DNA from 2 places in the Lentibacillus salinarum genome. Region 2 is predicted to be linked to the other one. Evidence: predicted binding sites of a transcription regulator. Region 2 holds the regulator's gene; the other holds the start of a gene.
The links. Region 2 encodes LexA, which represses DNA repair genes until DNA is damaged. Its sites were predicted from a motif close to CGAACATATGTTCG; they were not measured.

Region 1 (10,114 bases), 160 kb from region 2:
CAACTTGCCGAAAATGTGGAACGAAGGATGAAGCGGAAACAGGCAGTGGGACAGAGTGTGCAGATTATGATCCGGTATCACGACCGCAAGACGATTACGCGAAGCAAAAAGCTGCCTCATTTTATTGAAAATAAAGCGGACATCCTGAACTTTGCCAATGAATTGTTTCAAAAACACTGGAATCTGGAACCAATCCGTTTGCTGGGGATTACCGTCCAGGATGTTGACGAAAAACGCAATATTGCCAAACAGCTGGATTTGTTCACGTACGAAAAAGAAGCAGGAAAAGAAAAACTGTATGAAGCAATTGATGAATTATCGCAGAAATACGGGGAAAATCCATTTAAACAGCTGCAGAATGACGACAGGGATGAGCAGCCACGGACGAGTTTTCAAAAAGACTTTCTGGATGATTTTAAAAAATAAGCGCTCTTGCCAGTCAACAAGCACGAGCGCTTAAATTATTTCATCAGTCGTTTGACAACAGCTTCACCGGTGTTAAAAAACGCACACTGCCGATTGACAAGTGTTTCCATTTCTATCTCCCCATACAACAAACGCCTCCTATTTGGATTCAATAGTCACCTGATAAAAGTCGCTGGCCAGTTCCGTCACCGGAAAAATAGCCTGTGCTTCTGCAACCAGCTGCTGATCATCTTCTTGTTGATAGCGAGATGAAATATGCGTTAAGATGAGCTTTCCGACATTGCTTTCCCTAGCCAGAGTTGCTGCTTGTTTCGTTGTTGAGTGAAAATAAGCTTTTGCTAGGTCTGCTTTTTCCTCTCCGAATGTTGCTTCATGCACCAGTACATCGGAACCTTCGACAAAGGACTGTTCATTGTCTGATACGCGCGTGTCTCCCATAATCGTGACAACCCGGCCTCTCTTATCGGGGCCAATATATTGCGCCCGGTGAATCACCTGGCCATCATCTGTCCGGACAACATCATTTTCTTTGATTTGCTGGTAAGTCGGGCCTGGCTCGATTCCGGCAGCTTTCAATTTATCGACGAGCAGACGCCCGGGTTTATCTTTCTCCGTAATCCTGAACCCGTAGCTTGGGATGCCATGATCAAGCTGTTTGCACGAGATGGTAAACTGCTCATCCTCAAACACTTCGCCTTCCGTAAATTCCACAATGGAAAGGGGATAGGTAAGCGTGGTTCCGCTAACGGCCAGGGTTGTTTCAATATAATCCTTGATTCCTTCAGGCCCATATATCGTTAAGAGATCCTCACCGCCTTGAAATGACCGGCTGCTTAACAAACCGGGCAGCCCAAAAATATGATCGCCATGTAAATGGGTGATGAAAATTTTTGTAATTTTCCGTGGTTTGATGTTTGTACGCAAAATTTGGTGTTGGGTCGCTTCCCCGCAGTCAAACAGCCAAATACTGTTTTGTTCCTGCAGCAGTTTCAAAGCGATTGCGGAAACATTCCGCTCTTTGGAGGGAACACCTGATCCAGTCCCGAGAAAAACGAGTTCCATTACTTCCAGCCCCGTTCGTACTGTTTTGGCGCAGTCAATGTTTCATTTAATTCATCAGCTGCAGCTTTTGGCCAATATGGGTTACGTAATAACGCGCGACCAACAATCACAAGATCAGCACGGCCATTTTGCAGAATTTCCTCTGCCTGAATGCCTGTTGTAATTAATCCAACCGCGCCGGTAGGAATCGATGTTTCCTGCTTGATGGTCTCACAGCGCTTCACCTGGTAACCCGGGTAAGGTTTGATGGATGCCGGGACAACCCCGCCTGAGCTGCAGTCAACCAGATTGATGCCTTGCTGTTTCATCTGTTCAGCAAAGTAGAGGATGTCATCCAGTTTGTTGCCACCCGCAGCATATTCATCCGTCGATAGGCGGACAAACAATGGTCCATCCCATACCGTCTTAACGGCTTCAATTACCTGCGATAGAAAACGATAGCGGTTTTCCCTGCTTCCCCCATAGTTGCCTTCGCGTTTGTTGGTCAGCGGTGATAAGAACTGATTAATCAAATAGCCATGCGCGCCGTGAATCTCAATGATGTCGAAGTCGGCTTTTTTGGCACGTTTAGCGCCATTTTTAAACGCTTCAATTGCCCTGTCGATGTCTGTTGCAGTCATTTCGGTCGGTGTTTTTGATTGTTCATTGAATGCCAAGGCTGACGGGGCGTAGATATCTGAATCAAGCCGTGCTTTCCGGCCTGCGTGTGCGAGCTGAATACCGGTTTTTGCGCCATAGCTGTGAATTTGTTCGTTTAATTGCTTTAGCCCGTCGATATGGTCGTCATTCCAGATACCTAAATCTTCATGGGAAATGCGACCCTCCGGCAGAACGGCTGTTGCTTCGGTCATGACGAGCCCCACCTGACCGACCGCCCGGGAAACATAATGGGTCATGTGAAATGGTGTTATTTTTCCGTCCTGCTCCATGCAGGAATACATACACATCGGTGACATGACGATCCGATTTTTAAGCTGAACATTGTTTAATTCAACGGGTGTTAATAGTTTGGTCATTATAATACCTCCTGATTCAGTTCGTTGATTAAGCACCAAATTGATTATGATAATGGACTGCCACTTTCGGGACATCTGTAAAAATTCCGTCACTTCCCATGGCAAAACAGCGCTGCATTTGTCCAGGTTTGTTTACTGTATACACACGGACAGCCATATTTTCCTGATGGCACTTGTCGACAAGAAGTTGGTTGAGTAGCCGAAATTTAATATGTATCGCATTCGCACCCAAATCCTTAGCCATTGGTACAAGTTTTTTGTAACGCTTTGATAATAACAAGGCTACGCCGACATTCCGGTTCAGGTGTTTTAGTCTTCTTAAACTGGTTGGATTAAACGTTGACAATGTCGTACGATGTAAAAGATGATAATGTGATACCCTGTTATAAACAATCATTTCCAGATGATTATAATCTATTTTATTATTTTTCAGTTCAATATTTAAATATAATGGCTTATCTTGGATCCATTCAAGAAATTCGTCCAATGGAACAATCTGTGATCCGGCGAATTCGGAGGCAAACCAGGCACCTGCATCAAGCTGTTGTAACTGTTCGAACGTGAAATCTTTTATGTAGCCGCTGCCATTCGTTGTCCGGTTGACCCGTTCATCATGCATCAAAACCGGTATATGATCTTTTGTCAGATGGACGTCCGTTTCAATACCGTCTGAGCCCTGCTGATAAGCGAGATGAAAGGCAGCCATCGTATTTTCCGGTGCGTATTTGCTGGTACCCCGGTGTGCAAAAATGGTCGTTGACAATTAACTCACCTCTGTTTGATTGTGTTTGATTTTTCGAAGGAAGTCAATTTATAAGGGACGAGAAGGAATTCCATGAAAACCTGGCAGATAACAGAACAATTAATTGATATGTTATCATCACTTGTTAATTCTGCCATTCATACTGACTGAGACGATTCACCGGCTTTTTGAGAAAGAATAGCTGACTTTTTTCTGAGAAAGGTATATAATAGCAATCATTACACTGAATCGTTATTCATTTTTGGAGGCTATCAAATCATGAAAGTATTAGACAAAACAATCAGTCAGCTAACTATCCCAACACCATTTGCGGTCGGTGATGTGCATGTATACTTGCTCAAAGGGGATACACTATCGCTTATCGATGCCGGTGTTAAAACAAAAGAAGCATGGGAAGCTCTCAAAACACAATTAAATAAACTGGGTTATGCGCCAAATGATGTTGAACAGATTATTTTAACCCATCATCATCCGGACCATATTGGTTTAATTGAAGCATTTCCTCGTGCCGAAGCAATCATCGCTCATCAGAATGTTAATTTATGGTTAACCCAGGATGAAACGTTTTTCACCCAATATGAACAATTTTTTCAGCAATTTTTTGTTGCGTGCGGTGTACCGGAAGAATTGATGCCAAGTTCCCATGAGTTACGCGGTACATTGCAATTTGCCGGGAAAGGGCAGTTGACGGATACACTGGATGAAGGGGACACACTACCCGGGCATGACGATTGGCAGGTCATCGAAACGAAAGGGCATGCACAGAGCCATTTGTCGTTTCTCCGTGAAAATGACGGGGCATTTATCGGGGGCGACCATTTGCTTCACCACATTTCCCCGAATCCGCTACTGGAAGCACCAATCGGGAATGATGTGATGCGTCCCAAACCGATGTTGCAATACCGGGCCAACTTAAGCAAATGCCAGTCACTGGACATTCAAACGGTTTATCCTGGACATGGCGACATTTTTTCAGACGTGAATGAGATCATTCCTATACGTCTGCAGAAACAGGAACAAAGAGCGAATAAAGTGCATCAGCTTTTGTTGGAAAACGCTCAAACACCATTTGATCTTTGTGAGCAGATTTTTCCAAAGCAATATGAAAATCAATTAAGTCTCACCATGTCTGAAACAATCGGGCAGCTTGATTATCTTGAAGATGAAGGACTTGTCACAAAGACACTAAAGGGCGGTATTTATGTGTATGATGCAAAGTAGCCATTGGAATTTGAAATCGGCAACCAGTTGCCGATTTCTTTCATATTCCGACCTCTGACTTCCAGCATCTGACCTCTGTATGTTACGCCTGATGTCCGCCGATTTTGCTGCTTCGCCCGATGGTGATCCCTGCATCGGTATAGCTGGTTGCTCGGAGTATGGCAGTGGAGCCGTACTTGGCACGAATGGCATCCATGACGTAACCAATGTCTTTTTTCTTTGGCCTATCATCGAAAAGGTCCAATTGTGTTTCGTCGTCGTCATACAGGTTATCAAGGGTGACATAGACATGGCGGATATAACTGATGCCATCGTAAAATTCATGAAACAGCTGCATGCAGACATTGTACATATCCATGGTGATGTTGGTCGGAAGTGCAACGGAGCGTGACCGGCTGAAGCCGCCGCCTGTCTCTTTGGCGTACGAGATGCCAAGATGGATGGTTTTGCCGGTCTGGCGAGCACCTCTTGCCCGCCGGCATACTTCTTCACACAAATCGAGAATGCAAATGGCAACTTCATCGCCGGAATAGTCACGCAATAACGAGATGCCGTGGCCGAAACCTTTTTGTTTTGTTTTGGTGAAGTTGCCGAAAACAGGACTCAAATCAACGCCCCAAGCATGCCAATAGAGCTGTTCGCCTATAATACCGAATCGCTTGGTTAATTGTTTCAGGGGAAAATTGGCCAGTTGTTCAAGCGTGACAATCCCCATCCGGTTTAAGTTGCGCTGCATCCGCCGGCCGATTCCCCAAACGTCCTGCACCGGGAATGGCCATAATTTTTCCGCGACGTCTTCATAGGTGCATTCCGCGATGCCATATTTTTTGGCGTGCAGATCCATGACCACTTTGGCCAAAAATTTATTATCGCCTATTCCGATAGAGCAGGTTATTCCGAAGTTTTCCAGAATATCCTGCTTGATAGCATTCGCAACCTGCCACCGGTCGCCGAATAACGTTCCCAGCCCGTTCACGGTCACCCAGACTTCATCAACCGAATACTGGTGGATGGCTTCTTTCGGAACATATTGATGAATCAATTTGGTGATTTCCATCGATACTTGTAAATAATCCGCCATATGTGCCGGTGCAATCACAATTCCGGGATCGTCAGGTAGTTCGAAAAAGCGGCTGACATTGCTGATGCCATGCTTTTGTTTCAGAGCTGGGGAGGCGGCAAGAACGATGCTTCCTGATCGGTTGACATCCCCGACAACGGCCAGCTTTACAGTCATCGGATCAAGCCCCCGTTTGACCGCCTCGACACTCGCATAAAAGGAGCGCATATCAATACACAGAACATCATTCCGTGGGTAATTGGTATAATCCATTGTCATTCACCTCATTACAGGAACGTTTGTTCTAATATTGTATACCCCTGATTAATTATTATCAATGGAAATGACTGTCATTTATCCGGATAACGACCTTCTTTCACGACTATAATCGTATCCGGATACCAAAAAGGGGGCACGAAAAAAATATTTTTTTTCATACCCCCTTTTTCAACTAAATTTCGATTGTAGTAGAAATAAGTCCTACCGGTGATTGGTATATTGAATCGCCTTTGTAACATCCTGTATTTTCCGGTATGTTTCGTCCGTCAAAGCTGAATGATCAACATTCGCATTGCCATCAACCTGGCTGCCAGAACTGGCGCCAAATACAGCACTCGCAACGGCGGGATGCTTCAGTATATAGCTTAATGCTAGGCTGTTTAATGAGCCATCGCCACTTATTTTTTCAATGTCACGATGAATGGCTTTCAGTTCATCATACGAATAATCGAGAAAACCATCTTGGCCTTTTTTCTCAATTTGTTCATGTGCCCGGTCACTGAGCATGCCTTTTGCCAATGGGCCCCGTGCCAGGACACTGATGTTATTGTCGTGCAGGAGATTCAATATTTCTTCTTCCGGCCGGCGATCCAGCAGATTATATTGCATCATGACCGCATCAATGTTTGAACGCTGCACATATTCACGGATGACGTTCGGACGGATGGAGGAGATGCCGTAAGCCCGAATGAGTCCTTCTTGTTTTAGGTTTTCAAACGCTTCAATCGACTCATCAATCGGATCATCGATGGTGCCGCCGTGCAGCATGTAGAAATCGATATAATCAGTGCCCAAACGGTGCAGGCTATCTTTTAGGCCCTGTTCAATATGTGCTTTGGACGGATCCCAGAACCAGTCCTGCTTCTCCTTATTAAAGTGGTTGCCGACTTTTGTTGTTAAAATAACCTGGTCCCGTTTTCCTTTAATGGCTTCACCGACGATCGCTTCATTTTGGCCAAAATCGTACAAGTCTGCTGTATCCAGGTGATTGATACCGGCACCAAGTGCGTGGTCAACAATTTCTTTTGCTTTTTGACTGTCTGTTCCCAGTGACATACAGCCAAGTGTCAGCTCGGAGACATATAGATCCGATTGTCCCAACTGATTTTTATTCATCGTAACGCCTCCATTGCCATATATTTAACCCCTATTGTAAAAGAGTCATCACGACAAATACAAGAATTAGCTAATATGCTAGAATAGGAATAGTATTTTTGCCAAAAAGGGTGAGAGCATTCATGAAAAAATTTGAAGAAAAGACGATTCAAACGGAAACCATATATGACGGCAAAATCGTTAAATTGCAGGTGGATGATGTCACACTGCCGGATGGGAAAACGTCCAGACGGGAGCTAGTCAAGCATGCCGGGGCAGTCGGCATCATTCCGATTACAAAAGACAATAAAATTGTATTTGTCGAACAGTACCGTAAACCGCTGGAAAAATCATTGGTGGAAATTCCGGCCGGGAAGCTGGAAAATGGGGAGGAGCCATCAGTAACTGCGCTGCGTGAATTGGAAGAGGAAACCGGGTACACGGCAAGTTCACCGACGTTCATCACGTCATTTTACACATCACCGGGGTTTGCCGACGAAATCATGTATCTGTATCTGGCAGACGACCTTGAACCAGTGGAGAACGCCGCTTCCGGTGACGATGATGAGTTTATTGAATTGCTTGAATTGACGCTTGACGAAGCCAGACAATATGTGAACGAACAGCGGATTCATGATGCGAAAACCAACTACGCCATACTGTATTTGGAGACACTCGAAAGGATGTAGCGAATGCTGAAATCGTTTTTTGCTGATATGCATATACACATTGGCCGGGATATGTACAACCATTCGGTTAAAATTACCGGCGCTAAAACGTTGACCTTGACAAATGTTCTGAAAGAAGCAAGCCGGAACAAGGGAATCCATATGGTCGGCGTTATCGACAGTCATGCGCCGGCGGTACAGCAGGAGATCAAGGAACTTATCGGGGCTGGTTACGCTCATGAATTGGATGACGGGGGAATCCGTTTTGAAAATGTAACTTTGCTGCTCGGTACGGAAATTGAAGTTTATGATAAAAATTGCCGGGGACCGATCCATGTTCTGTGTTTTCTCCCGACACTGGATGAAATGGAAATGTTCTCGGAATGGCTGACCACGAGAATGAAAAATATCACATTGAGTTCCCAGCGCTATTATGGAACGGCAAAAGATCTGCAATATAAAGTGAAGGCGCATTCGGGTGTATTTATTCCTGCCCATGTGTTTACACCGTTTAAAAGCATGTATGGAAAAGGGGTGCATCAATCGTTAAGCGAAGTGCTGGATCCGGATCTGATCGACGGGATTGAATTGGGCCTCAGCTCGGATACGACGATGGCAGATCAAATCAACGAGTTACATGACTTTACTTTTTTATCAAATTCCGATGCACATTCACTTCCGAAGATTGCCAGGGAATACCAGGAAATCACCATGGAAGAGCCTTCGTTTAAAGAATTCAACTGGGCACTTCACAATGTAAATGATCGGCATATAAAACGGAACTTCGGGATGAACCCACACCTCGGAAAATATCATACGACCGTCTGCAGTCAATGTCTAGAACCATTGTCTGCTGATGCCAGCAAATGTCATCAATGCGGGTCAACGAAAATTGTCAAAGGTGTGTTTGACCGGATTCAGGAATTAAAAAATACTGATCAGGAAAAAAGGGGGCGGCCACCTTATTTATACCAGGTTCCACTGGAATATTTGCCAAAGCTTGGACCCAAGACATTCGCGAAGCTGCTGGAACATTTTCAGACAGAAATGAATGTGATTCATAACGTTTCGTTTGATGATTTGAAGGAAATCATCCCCGAAAAACTAGCAACGTCCATTATAAATATGAGAAAAGGTAAGTTATCAATCAAAGCTGGTGGCGGCGGAAAATATGGCACTGTCACAACATTTTAATATGACGCACCAAAAATAAATTGGTATGTTTATATGGAATTCTTCATAGTTTCTACTAGAAGCGAAATTTACATGAGTGATGGAGGATTCCGATGAATAACAAACGCACTTTGTTAATCGATCACGTAAGAGAACATGCTACCATTTATATTTTTATGACGATCCTGTTTTTAACCGGTGTTATTTTTGGTGCCATCATTGTAAACAGTATGAATTTTGTACAGAAACAGGATTTGTTTTTTTACCTTGAACGCTTTTTCGGTGGGATAGCTGAAGATGAACAAATCAGCAGCCGTGAAATATGGACAAGCAGTTTTTTTTATCATGTGAAATACCTCTTTTTACTGTTTGTTTTGGGCCTGTCTGTTATCGGTCTCCCAGTCGTGTGGATTTTATTGTTTTTAAAAGGCCTCGTTGTTGGCTTTTCCGTTGGTTTTATCGTTAACCAGCTCGGCATGGACGGCCTTTTTTTGGCATCATTGTCGATTGCGCCGCAAAATTTGCTGGTTATACCAGTTTATATTATCGCCGGCAGTTTATCGATGCTTTTCTCCCTGACATTGTTAAGAAAGCTTTTTTCGCGACGAATCGCTCAGCCTGTTCTCCAGCCTTTGGGCAAATATGCGGCTGTGTTTGCTTCCCTGATGGTGTTTTCCCTGGCTGCAGCTGCCATGGAAGCTTATGTAGCTAATGGGGCGATGGAAATGTTAATAAACGCCCTTTATAATGAGTAACATATATAATATAATAATGATTACAAATAACAAATTATAATCATTATACTTTGACACGTCACACCTGTGAGCATATAATGTAGTTGGGGAAACAGGGAGGAGAGTTGCCATGGAACACCGTATTGAACAGATAAAAAAACAGCTCCATGCCCAAAGCTATAAATTGACACCACAGCGGGAAGCCACTGTCAGGGTGTTGCTGGAACGTGAAGATGATCATCTCAGTGCTGAAGATATCTATCTACTGGTTAAAGAAAAAGCACCTGAAATAGGTTTGGCAACTGTTTATCGGACACTGGAATTGTTATCGGAACTGAAAATCGTTGATAAAATTAACTTTGGTGATGGTGTCTCCCGTTATGACCTTCGGAAAGAGGGGGCAGAACATTTTCATCATCATCTCGTTTGTACCGAATGCGGCTCTGTTGAAGAAATTATTGAAGATTTGCTCGGAGATGTGGAGAAAATAGTTGAAACGAATTGGAGCTTCCAGGTGAAGGATCACCGATTGACATTTCATGGAATTTGTAAACAATGTCAGGAAGCGGTCGTCAAATCGACAAGTTAACAAAGAGATCGTGACCGTACGCCTTTTT
Region 2 (10,114 bases):
TGTGCGTGAACCCCATTGCCGGAAAGACTTCAAATCGTCAATCGTGACATCATACCCTGACAGATGCAAGAGGCCATATAAGAGCATCGATCCATGGCCAGCCGACAATACAAAACGATCCCGGTTAAACCAATTGGAATGACTCGGGTTATGTGTCATAAAGTCCGTCCAGAGTGTATAGGCCATCGGCGCGGCACCCATTGGGAGACCGGGGTGTCCGGAATTTGCATGTTCAACTGCGTCAATAGCCAATGTTCTGATTGTATTAATCGATAACTGTTCAACTGATTCTGACAAAGCCAATACCCCTTCCTTTGTTAGCATTCATATCCTATCTAATTCTATAATGAAAACGCAGATGGAACAAGCTATAACATGCCTGTCTAGCGTTTTTTATTTTTATTCTGTAAATCTCGTACCTTTTGCGGTGTGACATCATTTCCGGCGGGATCCCTTACCGTCATTGACTTAAACTGATTTTTAAAGGATTTGCGTACATTTTGCAAATATTCTTCGCGCAATTCTTGTTGTTCCGCTTTCTCCTCCTCGGTTAACCCTTCCTTTTTTGATTTGTGTGCCAATTGATTTATGCGATTAAGTTTTTCGTTTGATATCATTGATGGACCTCCTGAAAACATTGGAAAAACCGGCAAATTCCGCGTTTGCAGTTTTTCTTGTCTTTTAATTAGCGGATTTTATTCTAGCTTAACGTAATAAAAAGACACGAACAACATACGTGTTCCTGTCTTTTAATATTACATGGCCACAGACGTATATTCAAGTATTGAGGTATTCCCGGTATCTGCGGTGGACCGTGGCCTTTGAAACCGGGTAGCCCAGCCCATTAAGCGTATCGGCAATTTCCCGGAACGTCATATTATTTTGCCGCAACCGGACAACTTCTTCAACCGGAAAGGATTTACGGTCTTTTCCGGGTGCCTGATGTCGATTCGACAAGTTCCGTCCTGGTTGAAACCCGTTATCAACCGCCCGTTTCATTCCCCGCTTGATTTTGGCATTATGGATCTGCCGCTGATATTCTTCTACAATACTGACAATCTTAAGCACCATTGAGTCTGATTCAGACAGTTCCAGTTCACCACTCTGCAGTGCTGTATAAATATGGACATCCAATTTTTGCAATTGATGAAACAGAGCAATTTTGGTATTGCCGCGGCCCAGTCTCGTTTCATCCTGAATTAGTAAACAGTCTGCCTGTTTCCCGGAAAAGTAATCCAGCATGTGAAAAATACCATCCCGATCGATGTCATAACCGCTTGCCTGTTCCTCAATATAATCGACGATGGTAAACCCGCCATTTTCGGCAAGTTTCATCAGTTCTTCTTTTTGTCGCTGTAATGATGTTTCCTGTGTCTTTTTGTCTGTACTCACTCTGCAATAAATAATAGCTCTCAAGCTAAAGTCTCCTTACATTATGCACTTGTTACCATCGAAATATATAAAAATATCAGTGCTGAAGCAAAAGCCACTAGGTAAAATAGGTCTGTTTTCGTTAGTTTATCGAACATATGACCAGCCCCCCCATTCGCAAGAACCTTTGTTCGCTCATCTATCTATAATTATAAACGAACACGCGATCTTGTCAACCATTTTTTCGAACGAATGTTTGTTTATTTGGCACGTACATGATATACTAGCTTTAATAAATTGTATGTGCGAGGTGTTTAATAAATGACAAAACTTTCAAAACGACAGGAAGCCATACTCGACTATATTAAGGAACAAGTCATCGAGAAAGGGTATCCGCCGTCAGTCCGCGAAATTGCCGAGGCCGTGGGTCTTGCCTCCAGCTCAACTGTGCACGGACACTTGGCAAGATTGGAAAGTAAAGGGTTTATCAGACGTGACCCGACGAAACCGAGAGCAATTGAGGTATTGAATCAATCTGAAGAAAGTCATATACCACGGGAAGAACCGCGGTATGCGCCGCTCATTGGAAAGGTCACAGCCGGACTGCCGATCACTGCAGTGGAAAACATCGAAGAATTTGTACCGTTACCAGGCTCTGTTACCGGGACCGAGGAGAATCTGTTCGTACTGGTCATTGAAGGCGAAAGTATGATTGAGGCAGGTATACTGGATGGAGACATGGTCATTGTTAAACAGCAAAACACAGCGCAAAATGGTGATATTGTTGTGGGCATGACGGATGAAGATGAAGCGACTGTCAAACGATTCTTTAAGGAAAAGGACCATATCCGCCTGCAGCCGGAGAATGCAACCATGGAACCGCTCGTTTATCAGAACGTGACGATTCTTGGTAAAGTGATTGGATTGTATCGTCATATTGATTAAAAAACAAGGCTTTCGTCATTATTGGTATGACGAAAGCCGTATTTCTGCTTAGTAACTTGTAAATCTGTTCGTGCTTCCATGGGTGTATGGTTGATTGATCAATATTTAAACGATCATAATCCTCTTCCGTAACTTTTGTCGCCAAACTAGGGTTTTAAATTAAATGATTTCATTTGAGTTAGTGTTTGTTATATCCTTTATCTTTAACAAATTGTGTAATGTCCATCCTGACTTCTTCACAGTACTTACGGATCATTTGTTCCGTCCATGTATTTGTTCTTGTATTTGTTGAACGTTTTTGATAATAGGATCTAATTTGTTGATCAAATTCCGATATTAATCGCTTAATCTGTTCCAAATTATGGTCATATTTATTTTCATGATAAACAACATCTAGTGGTAAACGGGGTTTTTGTTCTGGTTTTTGATCAGGGTACCCAACAGCTAGACCGAATAAGGGGATAACGTACTGAGGTAATTGCAAGATTTCGTCTACACGTTTGATGTCATTTCGTATGCTTCCGATAAAACAAACCCCTAATCCTATTGATTCGGCGGCTATTGCTGCGTTTTGCGCTGCGAGAGCTGTATCCACTGTTGCAACAATAAATTGCTCTGTATTTTCCATATTTACTTGCATTTTTTCCTGAACTGTTTTGGAAGCTTGGTTATAAACACGATGCAAGTCAGCGCAAAATATGAAAAAGTGTCCATTGTCTTTTACATAGGTTTGTCCAGTTATAGTGGCTAATTTCTCTTTTGTTTCTTCATCGTCTATTCCGATAATCGTATATGCCATCATATAATTTGATGTGGAAGCTTTCTGCGCCCCTCTGACAATGGTGTATATTTGTTCGGTCGTTAATTTTTCTTTCGTGAATTTACGGATTGATCGATGATTGAAAATAGTTTGTAATGTGTTATTCATTGAAAAGCTCCTTTTCGTGATTGTGCATTATTAGGGAAAAAACCACTAAGTATAAGGGAAATTATAATGAATATATTACATTCAGGACATTTGTCCTCAAATTATGATGGATTATGGAGTTTTAGAATCTCAATGTAATGGTCAATGACTTTTTTGCTACGTTCGGTTAAATATAGCCCCCTTAATCGCGGGCCATGCTTAGCATTAGAGGAGTATCCTGAATTCCAGATTCATAATAAGACCTTAGAATTAAACAGTTCTAAGGTCTTTTTTAAATGTACTTATAAATGCCGGTAAGTGCGAATATTTTTATCAACTATAAGTAATGCCTTCATCTCTATTACAATAAATTAACATATTCGAAATCCATACAATGCAAGGAACTTACAAAATAGTGTTTATAGTGCTTCATTCTAGTTTTGTGCGCTGTTCAATGTATGTACAATCTATGCATTTGTTCAATTGTAATTTCATAATTGAAGTAAGGGGTGCATCATGACGGCACTAGTTGTTATCTACAAAAAATCAATGATATTATAGATTGTAAGCTCCGTCTATATTACATGAAAAAGTGAATCATAAATGCTGCAGAAATAAAATACATAATTGGATGGATTTCATTAAACTTTCCAGTACCCATTTTCAATAATGTATACGAAACAAAACCAAATGCAAGACCTTCGGCAATACTGTAAGTCAACGGCATCATAATAATGGTTAACATAACAGGTATTACTGTTGTAAAATCACTAAAATCAATATTTTTAATTTCTGGTAGCATGAATGCTCCAACAAGGATTAACGCTGGTGCAACAGCTTCTGTAGGTACAATCTCAACCAGTGGTCCAATAAACAATGTACAAGCAAATAGAATTGCTACAACAAGCGCTTTTAATCCTGTTCTCCCACCTTCAGCGATACCAGTGGAGTTCTCGGCATATGCATTTAAGGCTGTCCCACCCATCGTTGAACTTAAAATGGTACCGGCAGCATCAGCTTGTAGCGCACGATCAATTCCATCAATCTTGCCATCTTTTTTAACAAGTCCAGCCTTTTTAGCAAATCCAATAAGTGTACCAGTGTTATCAAATAGCTCAACAAGTGTAAACGAAAGAATGATTGAGATAACGCCATATCCAATAGCCCCGCTAATGTCTAAGGCAAATAATGTTTCACCTAAACTCGGCACATTTATGGAAAATATATCACCAATACCACCTGGTGTTTCCGTATACCCTACAATCATAGAAAGTGCTGTTGTTGAAAGAATCGCGATTAATAAACCACCTTTAACATTTTTTGCAGATAAAATCCCCGCAAGAATCAGACCAAATAAGGCAAGTAATGGACCAGTAGCGGCTACATCTCCTACTCCAACAATATTGGATTCATCGGCAACAACAAGTCCGGCATTTTGAAATCCTAAAAAACTAATAAAGAGTCCGATACCAACCGTTATGGCCGACTTCATTGAATCCGGTATACCATATATAATCATTGTTCGTATACCTGTAATGGTAAGAATTAAAAATACGATACCTGATATAAACACGGCACCTAAACCGGCTTGCCAAGTTAATCCTTCACCAATTACAACAGTGTATGTAAAAAACGCAACCAAACCCATTCCTGGGGCAGTAGCAGCTGGAAAATTTGACCATAACGCAAACAGGATTGTAGTAAATACAGTAACAAAAATTGTTGCAGCAAGTGTAGCCTCATGTGGCATTCCTGCATCACCCAGCATGGTTGGAATTACGAAGATGATATAACTCATAGAAATAAAAGTCGTCAAACCTGCAATGAGTTCAGTTCTTACGTTTGTTCCACGTTCAGTTAGTTTAAAAAATCTGTCTAAACCCGATGATTTCAGTGGTTCAGGATTCTTATCATGTTCAATTTCTTGTCCAAGATTCGACATATTATATTCCCCCTAAAAAAATAGAATTAATTTCTATTGCATCCTGGATAAATGAAATAGAAGTAAAACTAAGATACGTAAGGCCTTACTTTACCTGCATACCACCCTTTTCAATCTTTCATTTGTTAAAGTAAATAATCATGGTAATTTTCTGATATTTGTTGCCATTTAATTCGTATAAATACCGATAAATTTCTCTGTTTGGTAAGCAGTGTAAATCGCTCTACTATATTATTAGGACCAATGACATATTGATTTATCCTATATTGGTACCAAATACCTGTAAATACCTGCTCTATTAAAATAAAAAACCACAGCAACCTAACTAAAGTGGAAGGTTACTGCGGTTCAATACTTTTCCAATAAATAGAAAACACATGACACCGCTTTCAAATTGATTGAAAATAATAGCTTTCAAATGCTTTTATTTCCATAATTGAATAAGTTGTTTATTCAATTAACACTTTAAACCTTTCGCCCTCTTTTGTCAAGTAGAAATTTTCGGAACTTAGTGGATATGATATTGCCTAGTTTTTTAAAATATATCCTGAATTATTCATAAATTAAAGCTTAGCTTGGAATCATACCTTAACTTTTTTTTGCTTTCTTTCTGGGATTGAAAGGTCTGTCATGTTGGAAATATTGAAGGAAGAACCTCCTACGAGATCAGCTACCTTTATTATAACGTATTGTCCGGTTTAGTTGGCGATCGTCTTAGACCTTTTGGGTGAGAATCTTCCAACTGTGATCTCCCCAATAAACTATAAACCGGCTAAGCTTTCGCCTGAAGAGGTTCCCATTAAACATCGGATTGATGAGATATACACAATCATCCATTTTATGTTTCACGCAAGATTGCTGAAACCGTACGTACGGTGGTGTGAGAGGATAGGGACTAATCACCCATTCCAAATCGATTTCATTTACTTATAGCTACTTTATTAATTGGTTCAATAAAAATATCCATAATTCCGCCACAGATGCCCCCGTCCTCATAAAATAATCCCTCTGTTAAGTCTACTTGATGCTGAGAAGGAATGCCTTTTTCAATTACTGAAAAAGACTTTTCAATTACTTCACCCTCACCACAACCGCCACCAATGGTACCAAAGATTTTGCCATCTGGATAGATGATCATCTTTGCACCCGTTCTTCTCGGTGTCGATCCTTTCGTCCTAATAATTGTGGCAACAGCGGCACTATGACCTTCCTGATGAAGAGTCATTACTTTTTTGTAAAAGTCTATGGAATTCATTCTTTAACTCTCCTCTCCCTGAATTTTAATTGTGAATAGCTGGGGATCTTTTCTTTTAAGGAATGACCACTCGTTGCATTTTTTATTTTTAAAATTTCTGCCATAATACTAACTCCAATTTCAGTGGGTGTCTGTGCACCAATATCCAAACCTACGGGGGAATATATATTTAAAAAATTATGATCTGAAAATTCACTTTTTAGTTGTTCAAATACACCAGATATTCTTCGCCTACTGCCAATCATACCGATGTAAGCGGTACGTTCTTCGAGACTCATATTTTCTTCCCGTTTTAATAATTCTTGTAAGCTAACAACATCAAATTTATGTCCCCTCGTTAAAAGTAGTATATATGTTTGTGGGGTAATACGGACATTTCTGAAAAAATCAATATATGATGTGCATACAGCATCATCTACGTAGGGAAATCGTTCACGATTGGCGAACTCTTTTCGATCATCGATGACGGTAACGTAAAAACCGAGCATCTTTCCAATTTCAGCAACTGGCTCTGATACATGCCCAGCCCCAGCCACAATCAAATGTGGGGGAACTGGGAATATTTCAACATAACATTCAATTTGTATATTATCATATGTTATTTGAATAGTTTTTGGTTTATTTTGCTTTATTAATGGTAAGCAGTTTTCAACTATTTCCGCCTGTAACTCCTTTGAGAACGCCTGATCATCAAATATTTTTCCATCTCGTTTTAGAATACAGTTTGTGCCAACAATAGATATATCAGGATGGTTTGTTATCGTAATTAGAGCAACATCTTCATGCTTACTAACAGATTCAGAAAGCTCTTCAAACAATTGATGGCTCATCAATTAGTATCACCTCGAAGCTAGCGTCTGTTTTTTAGTTTCTTGAATGGCCTTATGGATACGTTCTGGTGTAGCTGGTAAATGATTAATTCTTACGCCAACTGCATCATAAATTGCAGACATAATTGCTGGGATTATTGGAATCATTACCACTTCAGCAATTCCTTTCGCTCCAAATGGACCAGATTCTTCATTCGATTCAACTGGTATCGTTTCAATAATAGGCGTTTCTCTAATAGTAGGAATAATATAATCTGTAAAGTTTTTCGTTTTATGATAACCTCCTTCAATTAGGACATCCTCATATAAAGTATAACCTATCCCCATAACAGCTCCGCCTTCGGTCTGCCCTTCCAGCCCTTGTGGGTTTAAAACCTTTCCAGTATCCGGGATAGAGACAACCTTTAGCACATCCGTTTGTCCCGTTAACGTATCAACCTCTACCATAACAACATGTGTCATATAGCCGTACAAATGATGTGGCGCCCCTCCAGAACTTTTGAGTTCTTCTTTTTCTTTTGGTAAATAAAAGTGTCCTTCTACACGTTTTGTTTCGTGTTTGTCATGAAGGAATGCATAAATTTGTTGGTACGTAACAAACTTAGAATCATCACCAGCGACAATCAATTTATTGTCTGCAAGTTCGATATCTTCCCTTGGTACATTTAGTAGTTCAGCAGCAGCCTCTGATAATAAGCTGATCATATTTGGAGCAGCCGTTGCTATTGCGCGTCCACCAGTATATGTCGATCGTGAAGCTGAGATAGTACCACTATCAAGCGTTTCCTTTGTATCACCTTGAATAACTACGATATTATCAACATTGCATTTTAAACATTCAGCCGCTACTTGTGCGTACACAGTCCCATTTCCAGTTCCTATTTCTTCAATTGCAACCCCAACTTTAAAACGTCCATCTTCAAGCAATTCAATAGAGGCTGCACCATAGTCAGGTGAACCGATACCCATACCAACACCATGAAATGATGTTGCAACAGCAACACCGCGTTTTTTCCATGGCTCACTGACTTGGGTTTTATAAAGATCCCTATATACCCATAAGTCACATTCTTCTGCCTTCTCAAGAGTTTCGGTTGTTCCGACACTTGATTGAACAACATGACCTAAACTTGATATGTCACCTTGGTGATACGCATTCTTCATTCTTATTTCAATTGGATTAAGTCCCGTTTTTTCAGCCAACATATCAATATGTGTTTCAATGCCGACACATACTTGGTTTACACCAAATCCACGAAATGCCCCCGCAATTCCATTATTTGTATAAACACAAAAACCTTCCATATCAACATTTGGTATTGAATACGGTCCTGACGCATGTTCAATTGCCAGTGAAATAACGGCCCCACCAAGGGATGCGTATGCACCAGTATCTGCAACTGCACGAACTTTGTTGGCAACAAGGGTACCATCCCGTTTTGCCCCTGTTTTAACTGTTACCTTGAAAGGGTGACGCTTGATACCAGCAATCACAGATTCTTCACGGCTCAAATGGATTTTAACTGGTCTACCATTTGTGTTCATCGCTAAAAGTGCAAGGTATATTTGTACGGTAATTTCATCTTTGCCGCCAAACCCTCCTCCATTTGGGCTAGAATAAACATGAATACGCTCGGGATTTAATGCAAGCGCTCTAGCGATTTGTAATTTATCTCTATGTCCATATTGGGCTGGACACTCGATTCTTAGTGATCCATCAGGTTCGAGCATCCCCCAGCCACCTTCTGTTTCGATAAAGGCGTGCATTTGTCTGGGGGAATAGTACGTATTTTCAAAAATATAGTCAGCTTCTTCAAAACCTTTTTCCAAATCTCCATTTTTAATGGTTACATGACTATGAATGTTTCCATCTGGGTGAAGCTCTGATGCCCCCTGAATCATAGCTTTTTCAGCATCTGTAACTGGCTCAAGAGGTTCATAGTCTACCTCAATCAAATCTTTGGCCTCTTCTGCATCTTCAAGCGTTTCCGCAGCAACCAGTGCGACCGCGTCAGCCGTACATCTTACAATATTTTCACACAACACAGGTTGATCAGGCGTTACAATACCAAACCCATTAAATCCAGGAATATCTTTATGGGTTAAAACACAAACAACCCCAGGGTGCTGCTCTGCTTTTGATGTATTAATTGACTTAATTTTGGCAAATGGATATTTAGAGTGCAGCACCTTACCCCATACCATGTTTGGGTAAGTGTAATCTGTTTTATATTTCTGTTCTCCTGTCACTTTTTCAGGACCATCAATTCTTTTTACTGATTTACCAACCCATTTTAACTTCTCTTCATTAACACGTTTTTGAATGTCTGTTTCCAGTTTACTCATCTTTCATCCCACCTTTTAAGTAAACGGTATAAACCACGTTCTAATAAAGCACTGGCCATACTTCGTCTATATTTGGCACTGGCTCTGCCATCTGAAATTGGCATAACCTCTTTCCAAGCTGCACCCGCAATATCCTGGATTACATCGTGATCAAGTGGCCCCAGCGTAAGCATATTTTCACATTTCTTTGATCGGATAATTGTTGGTGCAACAGAACCAAATGCAATTTTTCCACCAAGACACTCCCTGGGTTTGCTGCCCATTTTTAAAGAGATTGCCACATTAACGATTGCAATGGACTGTGCCTTACGAGGACCTAACTTTTCAAAAATTCCTATTTCATTTTTATCTTGGGGGTGTATAACAATATTTGTAATCATCTCCCCATGTTTTTGAACAGTTTTCCCTGGTCCAGTGAAAAATTCATTAATCGGCACTATACGCTTTTCATTTAGTGAAGTTAGCTCAATTTCTGCCTCTAATACAAATAGAGCTGGAATCGTATCGCCCGCTGGTGA

Region 1: a site for LexA is predicted at 5,841-5,854, ahead of ACFQ4A_RS02870 (Y-family DNA polymerase). Genes of this name have one in related genera too.

What each region holds. Positions count from the first base shown of each region.
Region 1 covers NZ_JBHTNH010000002.1:411,161-421,274, reverse strand. Annotated here, with positions in the region: gene ACFQ4A_RS02895 (DNA polymerase IV) at 1-426, shown strand, start outside; gene rnz (ribonuclease Z) at 565-1,488, opposite strand; gene namA (NADPH dehydrogenase NamA) at 1,488-2,504, opposite strand; gene ACFQ4A_RS02880 (glycerophosphodiester phosphodiesterase) at 2,533-3,267, opposite strand; gene ACFQ4A_RS02875 (MBL fold metallo-hydrolase) at 3,526-4,488, shown strand; gene ACFQ4A_RS02870 (Y-family DNA polymerase) at 4,571-5,821, opposite strand; gene ACFQ4A_RS02865 (aldo/keto reductase) at 6,029-6,943, opposite strand; gene ACFQ4A_RS02860 (NUDIX hydrolase) at 7,066-7,611, shown strand; gene ACFQ4A_RS02855 (endonuclease Q family protein) at 7,615-8,784, shown strand; gene spoIIM (stage II sporulation protein M) at 8,877-9,518, shown strand; gene fur (ferric iron uptake transcriptional regulator) at 9,628-10,086, shown strand.
Region 2 covers NZ_JBHTNH010000002.1:252,106-262,219, reverse strand. Annotated here, with positions in the region: gene tkt (transketolase) at 1-297, opposite strand, end outside; gene ACFQ4A_RS02040 (DUF896 domain-containing protein) at 384-617, opposite strand; gene ACFQ4A_RS02035 (YneB family resolvase-like protein) at 778-1,416, opposite strand; gene lexA (transcriptional repressor LexA) at 1,693-2,316, shown strand; gene nfsA (oxygen-insensitive NADPH nitroreductase) at 2,495-3,244, opposite strand; gene ACFQ4A_RS02020 (NCS2 family permease) at 3,804-5,165, opposite strand; gene ACFQ4A_RS02015 (XdhC family protein) at 6,085-6,420, opposite strand; gene ACFQ4A_RS02010 (XdhC family protein) at 6,417-7,250, opposite strand; gene ACFQ4A_RS02005 (xanthine dehydrogenase family protein molybdopterin-binding subunit) at 7,260-9,596, opposite strand; gene ACFQ4A_RS02000 (FAD binding domain-containing protein) at 9,593-10,114, opposite strand, start outside.